Regions from separate parts of the Clostridium novyi NT genome, predicted to be linked through region 2. Evidence: riboswitches for the same ligand, from Rfam matches in the RefSeq annotation. Region 2 holds a riboswitch; the other holds the start of a gene.
What was found. Region 2 has a riboswitch for S-adenosylmethionine ahead of NT01CX_RS08605 (methionine ABC transporter ATP-binding protein). Riboswitches for the same ligand answer to the same signal wherever they lie in the genome.
Positions count from the first base shown of each region.

Region 1 (8,358 bases), 370 kb from region 2:
CCGGAGATAATTTTGATGAAGATATAATAAAATACATAAGAAAAAAACACAAGCTTATGATAGGCGAAAGAACAGCGGAACAATTAAAAATAAACATAGGTACTGCATTTAAGAGAGAAGAAAATGCAACAATGGATATCAAGGGAAGAGATTTGGTTACTGGTCTTCCTAAGAATTTAACAATAACATCAGAAGAGATGAGAGAAGCTCTAAGTGAATCTGTTAATGCTATTGCAGAATGCACTCACTCAGTACTAGAAAAAACTCCACCAGAACTTGCAGCTGATATAGCTGATAAAGGTATTGTTATGACTGGTGGCGGAGCTTTATTACATGGTTTAGATAAATTAATTGAACAAGTAACAAAAGTTCCTGTATCTGTTGCAGAAGAATCTGTTTCATCAGTGGCACTTGGTACTGGAAATGTACTAAAGTTCTTAGATAAAATAGATGCATCTTATAAAGGAAGAGATATAAACTTAATAGATTAATCTATACTTAATATAAAACGCCCTATAATTTTATTATAGGGCGTTTTATATTCCACTCAATCATTATATCTATTTTTTAGCTGATAAAGATAATATGCATGTATTAAAGAATGTACAATAACTTTTGACATATTAACAATAAGATCTAATCTTATATTTCTATTGGTAAATAGTTCATTAGAATCGCTAGAATCTACAATACCTATTATGGAGGTTTTACCTACGTTAGGAAGTGATTTTCCAACACCTTTTCCAGGGTGAATAGGGGATGTTCTAGCTTGAATTTCTCCTATATTTTTTTCGTTACCTAAACAAGCATCTATGCCTATTATATTGCAATTTGGATATAAATGTTTTATTTCTTTTAATTTTTTATCTATGTTTAAAGCATGTATTGGATTAGAAATTGTTCCGTACACTTTTAGAGGAAAGTTTTTAAGAGTTAACATAGTACCTACTAAAGGTCCTAGACAATCCCCTATACATCTATCTGTACCAATACATACAATAATAGTATCTTCGTTAATGTAATCTTTAAAAAAATAGGCTATTTCATAATAAGATAAATTATCATCATAGTGAACTCGAACTTTATTCAAAAGCCACACCTCCTTGATAATTTATATGTAAGGCTTTTAAACATTATGAAAGTCAAAAAGAAAAAGGTTGAATTTGTATCAACCTTTTATTGTAAAAGAAAAATTTATTTAATTTTTTTATGCCATATATTAAGTTGCTCTATATTTGAAAGTGAATTAAGAAGATTATTTTTTAATCCTGGTATATCTTTTTCAAGAGAATATGTAAGATCCTTCATATATTCTCTTTTAGTAAACCCATTTGCAGGACAAGGGTTTTCAACTATAGGTATATTAGAGTTCTTAATAAATGTTTTTATGTTTTGTTCATCAATGTAAATCATAGGTCTTATTATATGAAGATCTGTACGGCTTAAATATGTGTCAGGTGAAAATGTATTTATACGACCTTCATAGAACATGGACATAAGTAAAGTTTCAATAGCGTCATTTTTATGATGTCCTAAAGCTACTTTATTACAGCCAAGTTTTTTAGCATGATCATTTAGAGAACCTCTTCTTAAATTTGCACATAAAGAGCAAGGGTTAGATTCTTTTCTTATATCAAAAACTATTTCCTTGATTTTAGTTTTAAATAAATAATATGGAACATTTAATTCTTTACAAATTCTTATCATTTCAGAAAAGTCTGCCCCAGCACCTGGATCTAAAGTGATTGCTATTAGCTCAAAAGGTTCTGGAGAAAATCTTTTGTATGCGTTAAGTAAATATAATAAAGTTATGCTATCCTTACCACCGGATAAACCTACAGCTATTTTGTCACCAGCTTGAATTAAATCAAAATCGACTACAGCTCTACGTAGTCTGCTTAATAATTTTTGCATATGTATCCTCCAAATTAAATGAAATTATGAACCTTATTATAATATAGTAAACTACACAAATAAAGAGGGGAAAATATGAATATTTAAAATCAAATACATGAGTAAAAATGAGAATAATGGTGAAAAATGAATAAAATAAAAGAAAATCTGTTTAAATAGATAAAAATGACGTTTGAAATAAATTAAATATCAATGTATACTAATATTCGTTGGCGCGGGGAAGTGTCAACGAGAAAACAAAAGATAAAGTAAGCTGGCATGGCTCAACTGGTAGAGCAACTGACTTGTAATCAGTAGGTTCCGGGTTCAAGTCCTGGTGCCAGCACCAACAAGGAGGAATTCCCGAGTGGCCAAAGGGGGCAGACTGTAAATCTGTTGCGTTTCGCTTCGATGGTTCGAATCCATCTTCCTCCACCATTTATAAATGGGCGCATAGCTCAGCTGGGAGAGCATCTGCCTTACAAGCAGGGGGTCACAGGTTCGAGCCCTGTTGTGCCCACCATTTATAAAACAGTTGGCATAGATATTTCAAAACTAAATATGGAGGAATTCCCGAGTGGCCAAAGGGGGCAGACTGTAAATCTGTTGCGTTTCGCTTCGATGGTTCGAATCCATCTTCCTCCACCATCTAAGAGACATTAATATGTCTCTTATTTTATTTTGCATTAAAATATATATTATAAATTTGTATTAGTTTGTTATTATAACTTACAAATAACAGTATACTATTATTGACATAGTAATGTGTATATGTTAATATTAAATTCGAAAATTCAATATTGGATAAGTAACATCTTATCAAGAGAGGTGGAGGGAATGGCCCTATGAAGCCCGGCAACCAGTATATAAATAAATACTAAGGTGCTAATTCCTGCAGTATAATCTGCAAGATAAGAATTTAAAGTGATTAAACAACCTCTTCTTTTAAATTCTAAGAAGAGGTTTTATTTTTGGGAGGTATATATAAATGAGAAGATTATTTACTTCGGAGTCCGTTACAGAAGGACATCCAGATAAAATGTGCGACCAAATTTCTGATGCTATATTAGATGCTATATTAAAAAATGACCCAAATGGAAGAGTTGCTTGTGAAACAGCAGTAACTACAGGAATGGTTATGGTTATGGGAGAAATATCAACTAATTGTTATGTTGATATTCCTAAAGTTGTAAGAGAAGTTATTTCAGATATCGGATATACAAGAGCAAAATATGGCTTTGATGCAGAAACTTGTTCTGTATTAACATCTATAGATGAACAATCACAAGATATAGCTATGGGTGTTGATGAAGCTTTAGAATCAAGACAAGGACAAAAAGACGATGTAGAAGCAATTGGTGCTGGAGACCAAGGTATAATGTTTGGTTTTGCTACAAACGAAACAAAAGAATATATGCCACTACCAATTAACATGGCTCATAAACTTTCAAGAAAATTAGCTGAAGTTAGAAAGAATGGTACATTAGCATATTTAAGACCAGATGGTAAAACTCAAGTTACAGTTGAATACGAAGATAACAAACCAGTTAGAATAGATGCAGTAGTTGTATCTACACAACATGATCCAGAAGTTACTCAAGAACAAATTCAAAAGGATATTATGGAACATGTAATAAAGACTGTTGTACCTAATGAATGGTTAGATGACGAAACAAAATATTACATTAACCCAACAGGAAGATTTGTAATAGGTGGACCTCATGGAGATACAGGTCTTACAGGAAGAAAAATAATAGTTGATACATACGGCGGATCAGGAAGACACGGCGGTGGTGCTTTCTCTGGAAAAGACCCAACAAAGGTTGATAGATCAGCAGCTTATGCAGCAAGATGGGTTGCTAAAAACTTAGTTGCAGCAGGTGTTGCAGATAAGATCGAAATAGGTCTTGCTTATGCTATAGGAGTTGCTCGTCCAGTATCACTTTTAGTAAATACTTTTGGTACAGAAAAAATTGAAGATAGCAAAATAGTAGATATCGTAAATAAAGTTTTCGATTTAAGACCAGGAGCAATTATTAGAGATTTAGAATTAAAGAGACCAATATACAGGCAAACAGCTGCATACGGTCACTTTGGTAGAACTGATGTAGAACTTCCATGGGAACAATTAAATAAAGTTGACGAAATAAAAAAATACATCTAATTATATAAATGATTATAGAAAGACCAATGCCGAGTAGGTATTGGTCTTTTATTAGTTGAGAATAATATAGCTATATCTTATAATTAATTTAAATGAATTAAGTTTAGGAGAGGGTTTGCTATGACTGAGTTAAATGGAACTGTAGAAGGTATAGTATTTAAAAATGAAGAAAATGGTTATGTAGTAGCTCATGTAAAATCTAATAAAAAGAGAATAACTATAACAGGGTGTATACCATATGTAATGGAAGGTCAAAATCTAAAATTACAGGGTCAGTGGGTTAATCATCCTCACTTTGGACAGCAATTTAAAGTTACATCTTGCGAAGAAATAGTTCCAAATTCTTTAGAAGGAATAGAAAAATACTTATCTTCAGGTATTATATCAGGAATAGGACCTGTAACTGCGAAAAAAATAGTAGAACATTTTGGAGAAAAAACACTAGATGTATTAGATGAAGATATTGAAAAACTTAAAGAGATTGATGGGATAGGTACAAAAAAGATTGAAACCATAGCTAAATCATACTCAAAACAAAGAGAAGTAAGAAACATAATGGTGTTTTTACAGACTTATGGAGTAACAGCAAAGCAGTGTGTAAAGATACATAAAAAATATGGTCATGATTCTATTGCAGTTGTGAAACAAAATCCTTATACACTAACGGAAGATATATCAGGAATAGGATTTAAGACAGCAGATAAAATAGCCAGAAGCTTAGGGATTGAATCCAATTCACCTTTTAGAATTCAATGTGGTATAAAGTACATAGTAAATCAATTTTGTGGTATGGGAAATACATGTATGCCATTAGAAAAGTTATTAAAGCAATCAGTAGATGTGCTTGGGGTTAATGAAGAAGAAATTATGAATAACATTCAAGAGACAGTATTAAATGGAAAATTAAAAATTGAGACTATAAATAATGAAGAATATGTATTTACAATGCCTTATTATTACTGTGAATTGTCTGTTACAAGTAAAATATTGACTTTAAGCACAAGTGATTATGGAAAGTTAAATATAGATGTAGATGATAAAATACAAGAGTTCGAAAAAGATAATAATATAAGCTTTGCGCCTACTCAAATACAAGCTATAAAGGGTGCATTTGAAGGTGGAATTGAGATAATAACAGGGGGACCTGGTACGGGAAAAACCACTATAATAAAATGTATTACAGAGATATTTGAAAATGCCTCTATGACTGTATTTATGGCAGCTCCAACAGGAAGAGCAGCTAAAAGAATGAGTGAAGCTACAGGAAGAGAATCTAAAACAATACATAGATTATTAGAACTTGGATTTAGTGATGATGATAATATGGAATTTCTAAAAACAGAAGAATCGCCACTTCAATGTGATGTTGTAATAGTAGATGAAGCCTCAATGATAGATATACTGCTTATGAATAATCTCCTAAAGGCTATACCTATGGGAACTAGACTTATAATTGTGGGAGACGCAGATCAGTTACCGTCAGTTGGACCTGGAAATGTTCTTCGTGATCTAATAGAGAGTAAATGTATAAATGTAGTTAGATTAAGAGATATATTTAGGCAGGCTGAGGAAAGCATGATTGTAGTTAATGCACATAAAATAAACAATGGTGAAATGCCTATACTAAATAAAAAAGGAAAGGATTTTTATTTTTTAAACTCTCAAGAGTCGGACAAAATATTAGATACATTGGTGGGACTTATAGATAAAAGACTTCCTAACTTTAATCAAAATTGGAACAAAATAAAGGATATCCAAATACTATCTCCTATGAGAAAGGGACTTTTAGGAATAGAAAATTTAAATTTGAGACTTCAAGAAGTATTAAATCCTAAAGCTAAAGATAAAGACGAATTGGAATTTAGAGATGTAACATTTAGAGTTGGAGACAAGGTGATGCAAACAAAAAATAACTATAATCTAAAATGGACATCTATATATGATCATAGTGAAGAAGGGGTTGGAGTATTTAATGGGGATGTTGGATATATATTATCCATAAATGATGATAAGGTAACAGTGGTCTTTGATGAGGATAAAAAAGTTGTATATGATAATATGTATTTAGATGAATTAGAACTTGCTTATGCTATGACAGTTCATAAAAGTCAAGGAAGTGAATTTCCTGTAGTTATAATGCCGGTGTTTATGGGACCGCCGCTTCTTATGAACAAAAATTTATTTTACACAGGAATTACAAGAGCTAAACAAATGGTAGTTTTAGTTGGGATAAATAAAGCAATTCACTTTATGATAAATAATAATAGAAGTTTTGACAGATATTCAGCTTTAAAATGGAGAATATTAAACATATTAGAAGAAAATTAAAAATATAAATAAGGAGGGCAGATATGTATACTATAAATAAAAATAATATAGATGTTAAAAATATAATAATTAATAAAATACTCAGATGGAGTTTATCTGAAGAAAAATTTTTAAATATAGTATCGCCACCTTATAATTTTTCTGAAATATTTTTAAAAGTTATAATGTTCTTTGTAAGAAATAAAAAAAGAGTTTTATATATAACTAATGAAAACCCTAGCAACATAGTTATAATAAACAACATAAAAAAGTATACAAATTTTACAGATTACACTTATTATAGTGGTTGCGATGATTTAAATAAAAGTGCCCTAGTTATAACGCCTTCATATAAAGCTAAAAATATAAATGATAAATTTGATTTAGTCATTTATGATGATATAAAAAGTTTTTCAGATGATACTATGGAAGATATTTTAGAAATTGCAATAAACTTATGTGATAAACAGGGAAAAATAATAACATATGTAATTGAAAAAATATTTCATAATAATAATGAAGTAACTTTTCCTATAAGGGATAATTTTATACCAATAATTGAACCTAAATTTATAGAAACTAAAATAGATATAAATAAGGACATACCATATGTAATTTATGAGTATATAAAATGGTCTATAAAAGATAATCATAAAATGATAATTTTTGTTCCAGATGAAAAGAAGGTAGAAAATGTTTATAAATATTTATATAAATACTGCAAAGATTTAACGCCAAATACCATTAAATATATAAATGGAAAGAGTTCTAGTAAAGTTTTATATAATATAAAGGATTTAAATGATTGTATAGTCATAACAAATAATATTAGTAATATAGATTTTAAATTTAAAAGCTTAAATGTCATGGTGTTTTTTGCAAATAGTGAAGAATTTAATTATAAAAAGTTAGTATATCTTTGTGGTAAAGTGGGTATAAATGAAAATAGACATAATGGAGAAGTAATATTCCTAGGAAATTATGAAACAGATAATATTGATAAGGCAAAAAAAATAACGAGGTATTTTAATAAAGAAGCATGGGAAATGAATTTGTTAAAAATATAAAATACTATATAAATTGTTTTCTTGATGTAATCTATAGCGGAAAAGAAAAATGTATAATTTGTGAAGAAATTTCAGAAGCTAATAGAGTGTTATGTTTAGATTGTATTAGAAATATGAAGCTGTGCAATAAAAAGACAGTAATTAATAAGGGTGCATATAAGTTTTGGTGTTATAGTTCATTATATTATAGTGGAATTACAAAAGAGTTAATATTAAATTTAAAATATAAAGGTCAATTTTTAGCAGGGAAAGAACTTTTAAGATATCTTATAAATACTATAGAACTTTATGATATAAAATTTGATATTGTTACATATGTACCATCTTCTAAAAATAAGTTAAAAGAGAGAGGATACAATCAAAGTAAGTATTTAGCTAAGTTAGTAGCTGAGAAAACGGAAAAGAAACTTTTAAATACTTTAAAAAAAAGCAAAAGGACACAAGATCAAATAGGTTTGGGAAAGTATGAAAGATGGGAAAATTTAAAGGAATCATTTATATATGTAGGGAATGGTAAACTTAAAAAACAAAAGGTCTTACTAGTAGATGATGTTTTAACTACAGGGGCAACTACTTTTTATTGTGCAAAAGAGTTAAAGAAAAATGGTGCTGAGGATGTTATTATATTAACTGTAGCTAAAAGTAATTTTTAAACCCTCTACACTACATTATAGCATATAACTAAAAAAATATCCTTTAGAGGTTACTATATTAACATTATGATATATAGAGAGAAACAAGTTTCTTACAGTAAAAATTGACTAAATTTTCAGTAAACTAATGTTGGATTAGTTGTTAATATTTTAAATAGGTTATAAAATATATATATAAAAGATAATAAATTATATCTTCCAAACATTAATTATAAGATGTTAAAACTAGAAGATATGCATGAAAGGGGCTGGCTTTATGAACATAAAGGTTAAT
Region 1 covers NC_008593.1:2,199,889-2,208,246, reverse strand. The annotation lists gene NT01CX_RS10245 (rod shape-determining protein) at 1-491, shown strand, start outside; gene yyaC (spore protease YyaC) at 548-1,090, opposite strand; gene NT01CX_RS10235 (tRNA 2-thiocytidine(32) synthetase TtcA) at 1,195-1,914, opposite strand; tRNA gene NT01CX_RS10230 (tRNA-Thr) at 2,167-2,242, shown strand; tRNA gene NT01CX_RS10225 (tRNA-Tyr) at 2,247-2,331, shown strand; tRNA gene NT01CX_RS10220 (tRNA-Val) at 2,341-2,416, shown strand; tRNA gene NT01CX_RS10215 (tRNA-Tyr) at 2,457-2,541, shown strand; SAM riboswitch class I at 2,707-2,811, shown strand; gene metK (methionine adenosyltransferase) at 2,882-4,057, shown strand; gene NT01CX_RS10205 (SF1B family DNA helicase RecD2) at 4,178-6,385, shown strand; gene NT01CX_RS10200 (hypothetical protein) at 6,409-7,431, shown strand; gene NT01CX_RS10195 (ComF family protein) at 7,404-8,084, shown strand; gene hpf (ribosome hibernation-promoting factor, HPF/YfiA family) at 8,341-8,358, shown strand, end outside.
Region 1: another riboswitch for S-adenosylmethionine. It lies ahead of metK (methionine adenosyltransferase); the one in region 2 lies ahead of NT01CX_RS08605 (methionine ABC transporter ATP-binding protein).

Region 2 (8,358 bases):
AAGCTTTCCATCATCTCTTACTCTTATTATTCTACACTCTACAGAATCTCCAACTTTTAATTCTTTATAAACTTCACTTCTTGGAATTAATCCCTTATACTTGTTATCAACTGCAACCAATGCTCCTATTTCTTTGTTTATTGAATATATAGTTCCTTTAACCCATTCTCCCTTTTTATATGGACTATCAGAAGATAAAAATTTAGATACATAAGTTGTTGCAGTTAATCTTCCACTTTTATCTATATAAAGTCCTACTAAATATTTTTTCCCAGGAAGAACTTTGTACTTTTGTTCCTTAAAAGGAAGTAATACGTCACGTTCAAGACCTATATCTAAAAATGCTCCTATTCTTGTTGTATCCTTAACTTCTAAAATAGCTAATTCTCCTGCCTGTACTAAAGGAGTTTTTCTTGTGGCAATTAGTCTATCTTCAGAATCTCTATATACAAATACCTCAACTTCATCTCCTTCCTCTATACTTTCTGGCAATTGATTATTTGGAAGAAGAATATTATCGTTTTGTTCTCCTGTTCCTGCATCTAAATAAGCCCCTATTTTGGCTATATTTGATACCTTTAAAGTTTGTATTTTTCCTATTTCTATCATTTATTATCCACCTTTTCTATTTATAATTATATAATATTTGAGTTTATATAATTTATTTTTTGTAGTTTTTATTTTATTATTAATATTTGGCTTAAATTCTATTTTAATCTACATTACTGTTTATAGCAAGAATTTTGCTAAAAGTCTATGTTCTAATAATATTTTACCCTTAAATATGTGTTTAATGTTTTCACTTTTAAGCTCCTATCTTATAGGATATAATAAGTATAAACTATGTAAAGGGGGATATGATATGAAAACAACTGCAGCATTCTTTGATATTGACGGCACATTATATAGAGAAGGTTTAATTACTGAGATTTTTAAAAAATTTATAACATCAGAATTTATAGAACCTGATCGTTGGTACAATGAAGTTAGACACTATTATGTTAAGTGGGATAAGAGAATAGGTAACTATGATGATTACCTTATAAAAATGGCCGATATTTATATAGAGGCTATAAAAGGTCTTCACAGAACTCAAGTAGAATTTATCGCTAGAAAAGTTATTGAGTCTAAAGGGGATCGTGTTTATACCTATACACGAGATATGATAGCTTGGCATAAAGCACAAGGTCATAAACTTATAACTATCTCAGGAAGTCCTGTAGAACTTGTTCGTGAAATGGCAATAAAGCATGGATTTGATGATTATATAGGAACAGATTATATATTGGACGAAAACCAAAAATATACTGGAGCTATAATTCCTATGTGGGATAGAGTAAATAAGCAAAAGGCTATAAATAATTTTGTTGAAAAATATAATATAGACTTAAGTAAAAGTTATGCATATGGTGATACTTTAGGAGATTTTTCCATGTTTAAATCTGTTGGCAACCCTAGAGCTATAAATCCTACTCGTGAACTTATAAACGCTGTTACAAGTGATCCTTTAGTAAGAGAAAAAGTAAAGATTATAGTTGAAAGAAAGGATGTAGTATATAAATTAAATCCAGAATCACTTAATATACTATAATATTTATATAAATAAAAAGACTGCTAATAATATACTTTATTAACAGTCTTAAAACTTTTCTATACGTTTTTTAAACAAAAATCTATAAAATGTTTTAAATAGTCACTTAATATTTCATCTCTATATACAAAGTTAAACTCCCTATAAAATTTTATGCTTTTTAAAGTACGATCCTTAATAGGCATAGTTTTTATAACACCTAAACTGCACTCTCTTTTTATAGCTTCTTTAGATATTATAGTGTATCCTAAATTCGCTTCAACTAAAGCTTTTATAGCATCTATACTTCCTACTTCCATATATATATTTAAATCTTTAGGAGTGAATCCGTGTCTTTTAATTTCACTTTCAAAATGTTTTCTAGTTCCTGAACCATATTCTCTTAAAATAAGTTTTCCATTTAACACTTCTTCTAATGTGACAAATTCCATACTTGAAAAAGGATGATCCTTTGATATAGCTAAAACAAGCTCATCTTCTTTTAACTTTATATGCTTAAATTTGCTTTTATCAAAAGGTCCTTCTATAAGTCCTAATTGAATTTCATCTTTTAAAATCTTTTCTAGTATTATATCAGTATTAAATACATTAAGAATAATATCTATACTAGGATAACTTTCTTTAAATTTACCAAGAACCTGTGGAAGTACATATCCTCCTATAGTCAAAGTTGCTCCTACATTATATTTTCTTTCTAAAGAAAACTTATTTTTTAATTTTTGACATAAGATTTTTTCTTGACGACTTACTTCCTTTGCATAAGCTAAAAATTCTTCTCCCTCTTCTGTAAGAAATATATTTTTGCCTTGTTTTTTTATAAATTTTATTCCATATGCCTCTTCTAAAAACTTTATATGTTGAGAAACAGCTGGTTGAGTTAAATTAAGTATTTCCGCCGTTTTTGTGTAATTTTTAACTCTTGCTAATGTCAAAAATGTAATTAACTTATTATCTAACATCTTATTCTCCTAATCTAAAATTATAAATTTAAATATATATTATCAATAAATATCACTTTTTATTATTACATAATCTCATATCCTGGTGCAAAATTTAGAATATTTTGGATTTTTACATTGCGAAATATCAGAGTATAACTTTCTCAATTTTTCTGTTACATTTCCCGCATTTCCATTACCTATAATTCTATCATCCACCTCAATAATTGGAGCTACCCCCATTGCTGTTCCACAAAAGAATAACTCTTCTGCTGAATAAAGTTCTGTTCTTGTTATACTTCTTTCAACAACATCAAGGCCAAGTTCTTCTCTGGCAAGTATCATTATAGTATCTCTAGTTATTCCTTCTAATATATTATCTGAAGGTGGCGGTGTTACTAATTGCCCTTTTCTAACCATGAAGATATTTTCAGCTGTTCCTTCTGATACATGTCCATTTCTTGTTAAGAATATAGCTTCATCATATCCTTTTCTTAGAACTTCTAGTGAAGCAAGTCCAGAATTTAAATATGCTGCTGTAGCTTTTGTTCTCGGTGGTAACATGTTGTCTTCAACTCTCATCCAAGACGTAACTGCAGCTTTAAGCTCCTTCTTATCTGTGTATCCTCCCATAGGATTACAATAAATTAAAAAACGATCATCATTGTCCATTAATGTTGTTGCTATAGATTCTCCGGCTTTATATGCTACGGGTCTTATGTAAGTTGTGGTTTTTAGATTATTTTTTCTAAGCAATTCCACAGTTATATCCATAAGTTCTTCTACAGTATAAGGTATTTTTATGTTCAAGGTTTTACAAGATTGAAGCAATCTTTCATAATGTTCCTTCATTCTAAATACATAAAGTTCATTATTTTCCTCATTTAAATAAGCTCTGATCCCTTCAAAACATCCAAGTCCATAATTAAAAGCTTTAGATCTTATACCTATACTTACTGTATCCTCCTTAACAATATCGCCCTGATAGAATACATACGAATCCCTCATCGCTTATCCTCCTTATAACAATTGATGTCTTAAAATTCTACAAATTAAAATTTACAGAATTTTTTTAATTATAGCATTACAGCTTTTTCATGTCAATTTTATGCTAATATTGAAAAAACTGTCGAATTTACTTCGACAGTTTTTTTGTATAATGTTAAATTAAAATGATGGAATTATTGCTCCTTTATATTCCTCTTCTATAAATTTCTTTATTTCTTCAGAATTTACAGCTTCCTTTAACGCTTTTATATAATCCTTATCTTTGTTATCCTCTTTTACAGCAATAATATTAGCATAAGGAGAATCTTTATCTTCTTGTGCAAGAGCATCCTTTAGAGGATCTAATCCACCTGGTAATGCATAGTTAGTATTTATTACAGATGCATCTACATCAGATAATGTTCTTGGAAGTTGTGCTGCTTCTATTTCTTGTATCTTTATGTTTTTAGGATTTTCAGTAATATCAAGTTTAGTAATAAGTTCTCCTTCTTTAAACTTTAATAATCCTTGTTTTTCTAATAATCTTAAAGCTCTTGATTCATTAGTTGGATCATTGGGAACTGAAATTGTAGCACCATTTTTTATTTCTTTAACATCCTTCACTTTCTTAGAATAGATACCCATAGGCTCTAAATGTATTTTTGCTACAGATGTTAAATGAGTTCCCTTTTCCTTATTGAATTGTTCTAAATAAGGAAGATGTTGATAGAAGTTTGCATCTATTTCCCCTTCTTCAAGAGCAGTATTTGGTATTACATAGTCTGTAAATTCTTTGATTTCTAATTTATATCCCTTTTTCTCTAAAATAGGTTTTACCTTTTCTAATATTTCTTTATGTGGCTTTGGAGATGCCCCTACAACTATTGTAGTCTTTTTGCCATTATTCTCAGCTGATTTTTTATCTCCACAACCAACTAATGAAACTGCCCCTAAAATTACTGTACTTGCAAGTAATACTGATAATATTCTTCTTTTCATATTTATTTACCCCCTAAATATTGTTTATATATTAAATTTATTTTGTTACTCTCTTATATATAAATGTTCCTATACTTTGTAGCGCTTGAACTAAAACTATTAAAACTATTACTGTAACTATCAAAACATCATTTTTAAAAGCATAATATCCATAGTTCATAGCTACAGCACCAAGTCCACCTGCGCCAATTACACCTGCCATAGCAGAGAAACCAACCATACTTATAAGTGTTAATGTCATTCCAGATACAATTGATGGTAACGCTTCTTTTAACATTACTTTAAATACTATTTGAAATGTACTAGCTCCAAAAGACTTTGCAGCTTCAACAACTCCCTTGTCTACTTCTTTAAGTGATGACTCTATAATTCTTGTTACAAATGGCGCACATCCTATAGTTAGTGGCACAATAGCTGCTGTTGTTCCTGTTGATTTTCCAACTATAAATCTAGTTAAAGGTATCAACACTATCATTAAAATTATAAAAGGAAAAGACCTTAATACATTTACAATAACATCTAAAACTTTGTATACAGCTTCATTAGGTTTAAGTCCATCTTTATATGTAATAATCATGATAATTGCTGGTATAAATCCTACTACTATAGCTAAAGCCGTAGATATTAAAACCATATATAATGTTTCTAAAAGTGCTGGTAATAATATATCTGACATTATAACACCTCCCAATGAATGTCTTGATTTCCAAGGTAATTAAACACCTGATCTCTTTGTTCTTCTTTAATATTTATAACCAAGCTTCCTAAAACTCCTTTATTAAACTTTTCAAGTTTTCCCCAAACAATTGAAAAATCCATTTGAAGTTCTCTTGCCATGGATGTAATTATTGAGTTTTGACTTAATTCTTTTGGAAAAAATATCTTTATATTTATTCCTTCCTCCGGAAGTACTTCTTCCTCTCCTAAAAGCTTTTTCATTTGCTTTGTTGGGTTTAAGAATAGCTTATCCACATCCCCTGATTGTACTAATTTTCCTTTTTCCATTACTGCAACCTTAGTACAAACTTCCTTTATAACTTCCATTTGGTGAGTTACTATTACAATAGTAATCCCAAGTTTTTTATTTATTTCTTTTAGAAGCTCTAATATAGACTTTGTTGTTTTAGGATCTAATGCTGATGTAGCCTCATCACAAAGGAGAATTTTAGGATTCAAAGTTAATGCTCTTGCAATGGCAACCCTTTGTTTTTGTCCACCACTTAATTCCTTTGGCATACTATTAGCTTTATCATAAAGTCCAACTAATTCTAAAAGTTCTTTTACTCTTTTATTTATATCTTCTTTTTTATATCCCCAAGTTTCCATAGGAAGGGCTACATTCTTCCAAACATTTTTTCTGCTTAATAAGCTAAAGTTTTGAAATACCATTCCTATATTTTTTCTAAACTCCCTAAGTTCTTTTTCATTTAAGCTTTTTACTTCTTTTTCATCCACTATAACATTTCCAAAATTATATATTTCAAGACCATTTATACATCTTAGAAGTGTAGATTTTCCAGCCCCACTGTAACCCACTATTCCATATATTTCTCCCTGTTGTATATGAAGATTTATATCATCTAAAACTTTAATATCTCCAAAATATTTCTCCAAACTTTTTATTTCTATCATTTGAACACCCCCTAATTTATTTAAAAAATAAAGACCTAAGGATATCCTTAGGTCATATAAATTTCCTACTTATCCTCATCTTTCAGTTTACACTGCAGGATTTAGCACCATTGTACACTAAAAATGTATACTGGTTGCCGGGTTTCATAGGGCCAGTCCCTCCACCTCTCTTGATAAGACTTATTAATTTTTTTAATTTTCTCTTTAAACTGTTATTTATTATAATATTTTATGCCTCTTTTGTCAATAGCCTTAATTTTTAAAAATATCTATAAATTATTCAAATGCCTCATAAATAGACTTTATAGCTGTTTCAAAATCTTTTGCATCTACACCAATTATAATATTTATTTCACTAGAACCTTGGTCTATCATTCCTATATTTACATGACTTTTAGCAAGAGCTGAGAATATTTTTTCAGATGTACCTACTGCTTTTGCCATGCCCATTCCAACTGTGGCGATTAGGGCCATGTTAGGTATTACATGTATAGAATCTGGATTGCATTGTCTTTTTATTTCTTCTAGTAACTTATCTAACTTATTATCAAGTTGTGCATCATCTATTACAATAGATATTGTATCTATTCCAGATGGCATATGTTCAAAAGAAATACCATATGTTTCCAATGCAGAAAGTAATCTTCTACCAAATCCAATTTCAGCATTCATATAAGTTTTTTGTATAACAATTGTTGTAAAATCTTTTCTGCCTGCAATACCAGTAATTCTTCCTCCACCATTTTTATAGTTTACTTCATTTACTATTAAAGTTCCCTTGTCTTGTGGTCTATTTGTATTTTTTATGTTTATAGGTATATTTCCTTCTTTAGCTGGGAATATAGCTTCTTCATGCAATACGGATGCTCCCATATACGCAAGTTCTCTAAGCTCTTTATATGTAATTTTTTCAATAGGCTTAGGATTATCCACAACTCTTGGATCTGCCATTAAAAATCCTGAAACATCAGTCCAGTTTTCATATAACTTAGCTTTAACATCCTTTGCTACTATAGCTCCTGTAATGTCTGATCCACCTCTTGAAAAAGTTTTTATATCTCCATTTGGCATAGCCCCATAAAATCCTGGTATAACAGCTCTTTCAATATTCTTTAAATTGTTTGAAATTAATTCCTTAGTTTTATCAGAATCAAAACATCCATATTTATCAAATGCAATGATTTCAGCTGCATCTACAAATTCATACCCTAAAAAATTAGCAAGTATTATACCATTTAAATATTCGCCTCTACTTACTGTATAATCAACACTTACCCCTTGTGAGATTATCTTTTTCATATTTACTAAGTGAAAATTTATATCTATTGATAAGCCTAACTCCTTTACTATTTCTTTATATCTTTCTTCAATAATTTTAAAGACATCATCAAAAGAAATTCTATTCTCAACGTGAGCATGACATAAATATAAAAGATCTGTTATTTTATAATCATTGTCATCTCTTTTTCCAGGTGCTGAAGGAACTACATACTTTCTGTTACTATCCTCCATAACAATTTTCTTAACCTTTCTAAATTGTTCTGCACTGGCTAATGAACTGCCCCCAAACTTAGCTACTATAATATCATTCATATTTTAACACCCCAATTTAATTTATTCATTAATAGCATATATTCATAATATCTTATCACAAATTGAGATTTTTTCAATATTTTTTTGTAAATTATCATAAAAATACAATATTTCGAAGAAAAAACTGTAATATTAATACTTTATATTAATATTACAGTTTGTTTAAAAACTTTAATTATTGACTTTTAATTTTTAGAAATTATTCAGTTAATATTTCTACACCATCTTCTGTTACTAAAATAGTATGTTCCCATTGCGCTGTTAATTTGCCATCTTCTGTAACAGCTGTCCATTCATCCTCTAAAACTTTACATTTCCAAGTTCCCTCATTTATCATAGGTTCAATTGTAAATGTCATTCCTGGAACTAATACCATTCCAGTATCCTTCATACCGCAGTGATCTATAAAAGGTTCTTCATGGAAATCCACTCCAACACCATGACCACCAAATTCACGAACTACTGAATATCCTCTTTCCTTAGCTAACTTTTCAATTGCATATCCAATATCTCCAGTACAAGAATATGGTTTAACCTGTTTAATTCCTATATCTAAACATTCTTTAGCAGTTTCAACTAGTTTTACGGCTTCACTTGATGCATCACCAATTATAAACA
Region 2 covers NC_008593.1:1,832,995-1,841,352, forward strand. The annotation lists gene NT01CX_RS08575 (CvfB family protein) at 1-609, opposite strand, end outside; gene NT01CX_RS08580 (HAD-IB family hydrolase) at 863-1,591, shown strand; gene NT01CX_RS08585 (LysR family transcriptional regulator) at 1,651-2,550, opposite strand; gene NT01CX_RS08590 (branched-chain amino acid transaminase) at 2,626-3,537, opposite strand; gene NT01CX_RS08595 (MetQ/NlpA family ABC transporter substrate-binding protein) at 3,697-4,515, opposite strand; gene NT01CX_RS08600 (methionine ABC transporter permease) at 4,553-5,191, opposite strand; gene NT01CX_RS08605 (methionine ABC transporter ATP-binding protein) at 5,191-6,147, opposite strand; SAM riboswitch class I at 6,220-6,327, opposite strand; gene NT01CX_RS08610 (aspartate kinase) at 6,424-7,740, opposite strand; gene NT01CX_RS08615 (methionyl aminopeptidase) at 7,940-8,358, opposite strand, start outside.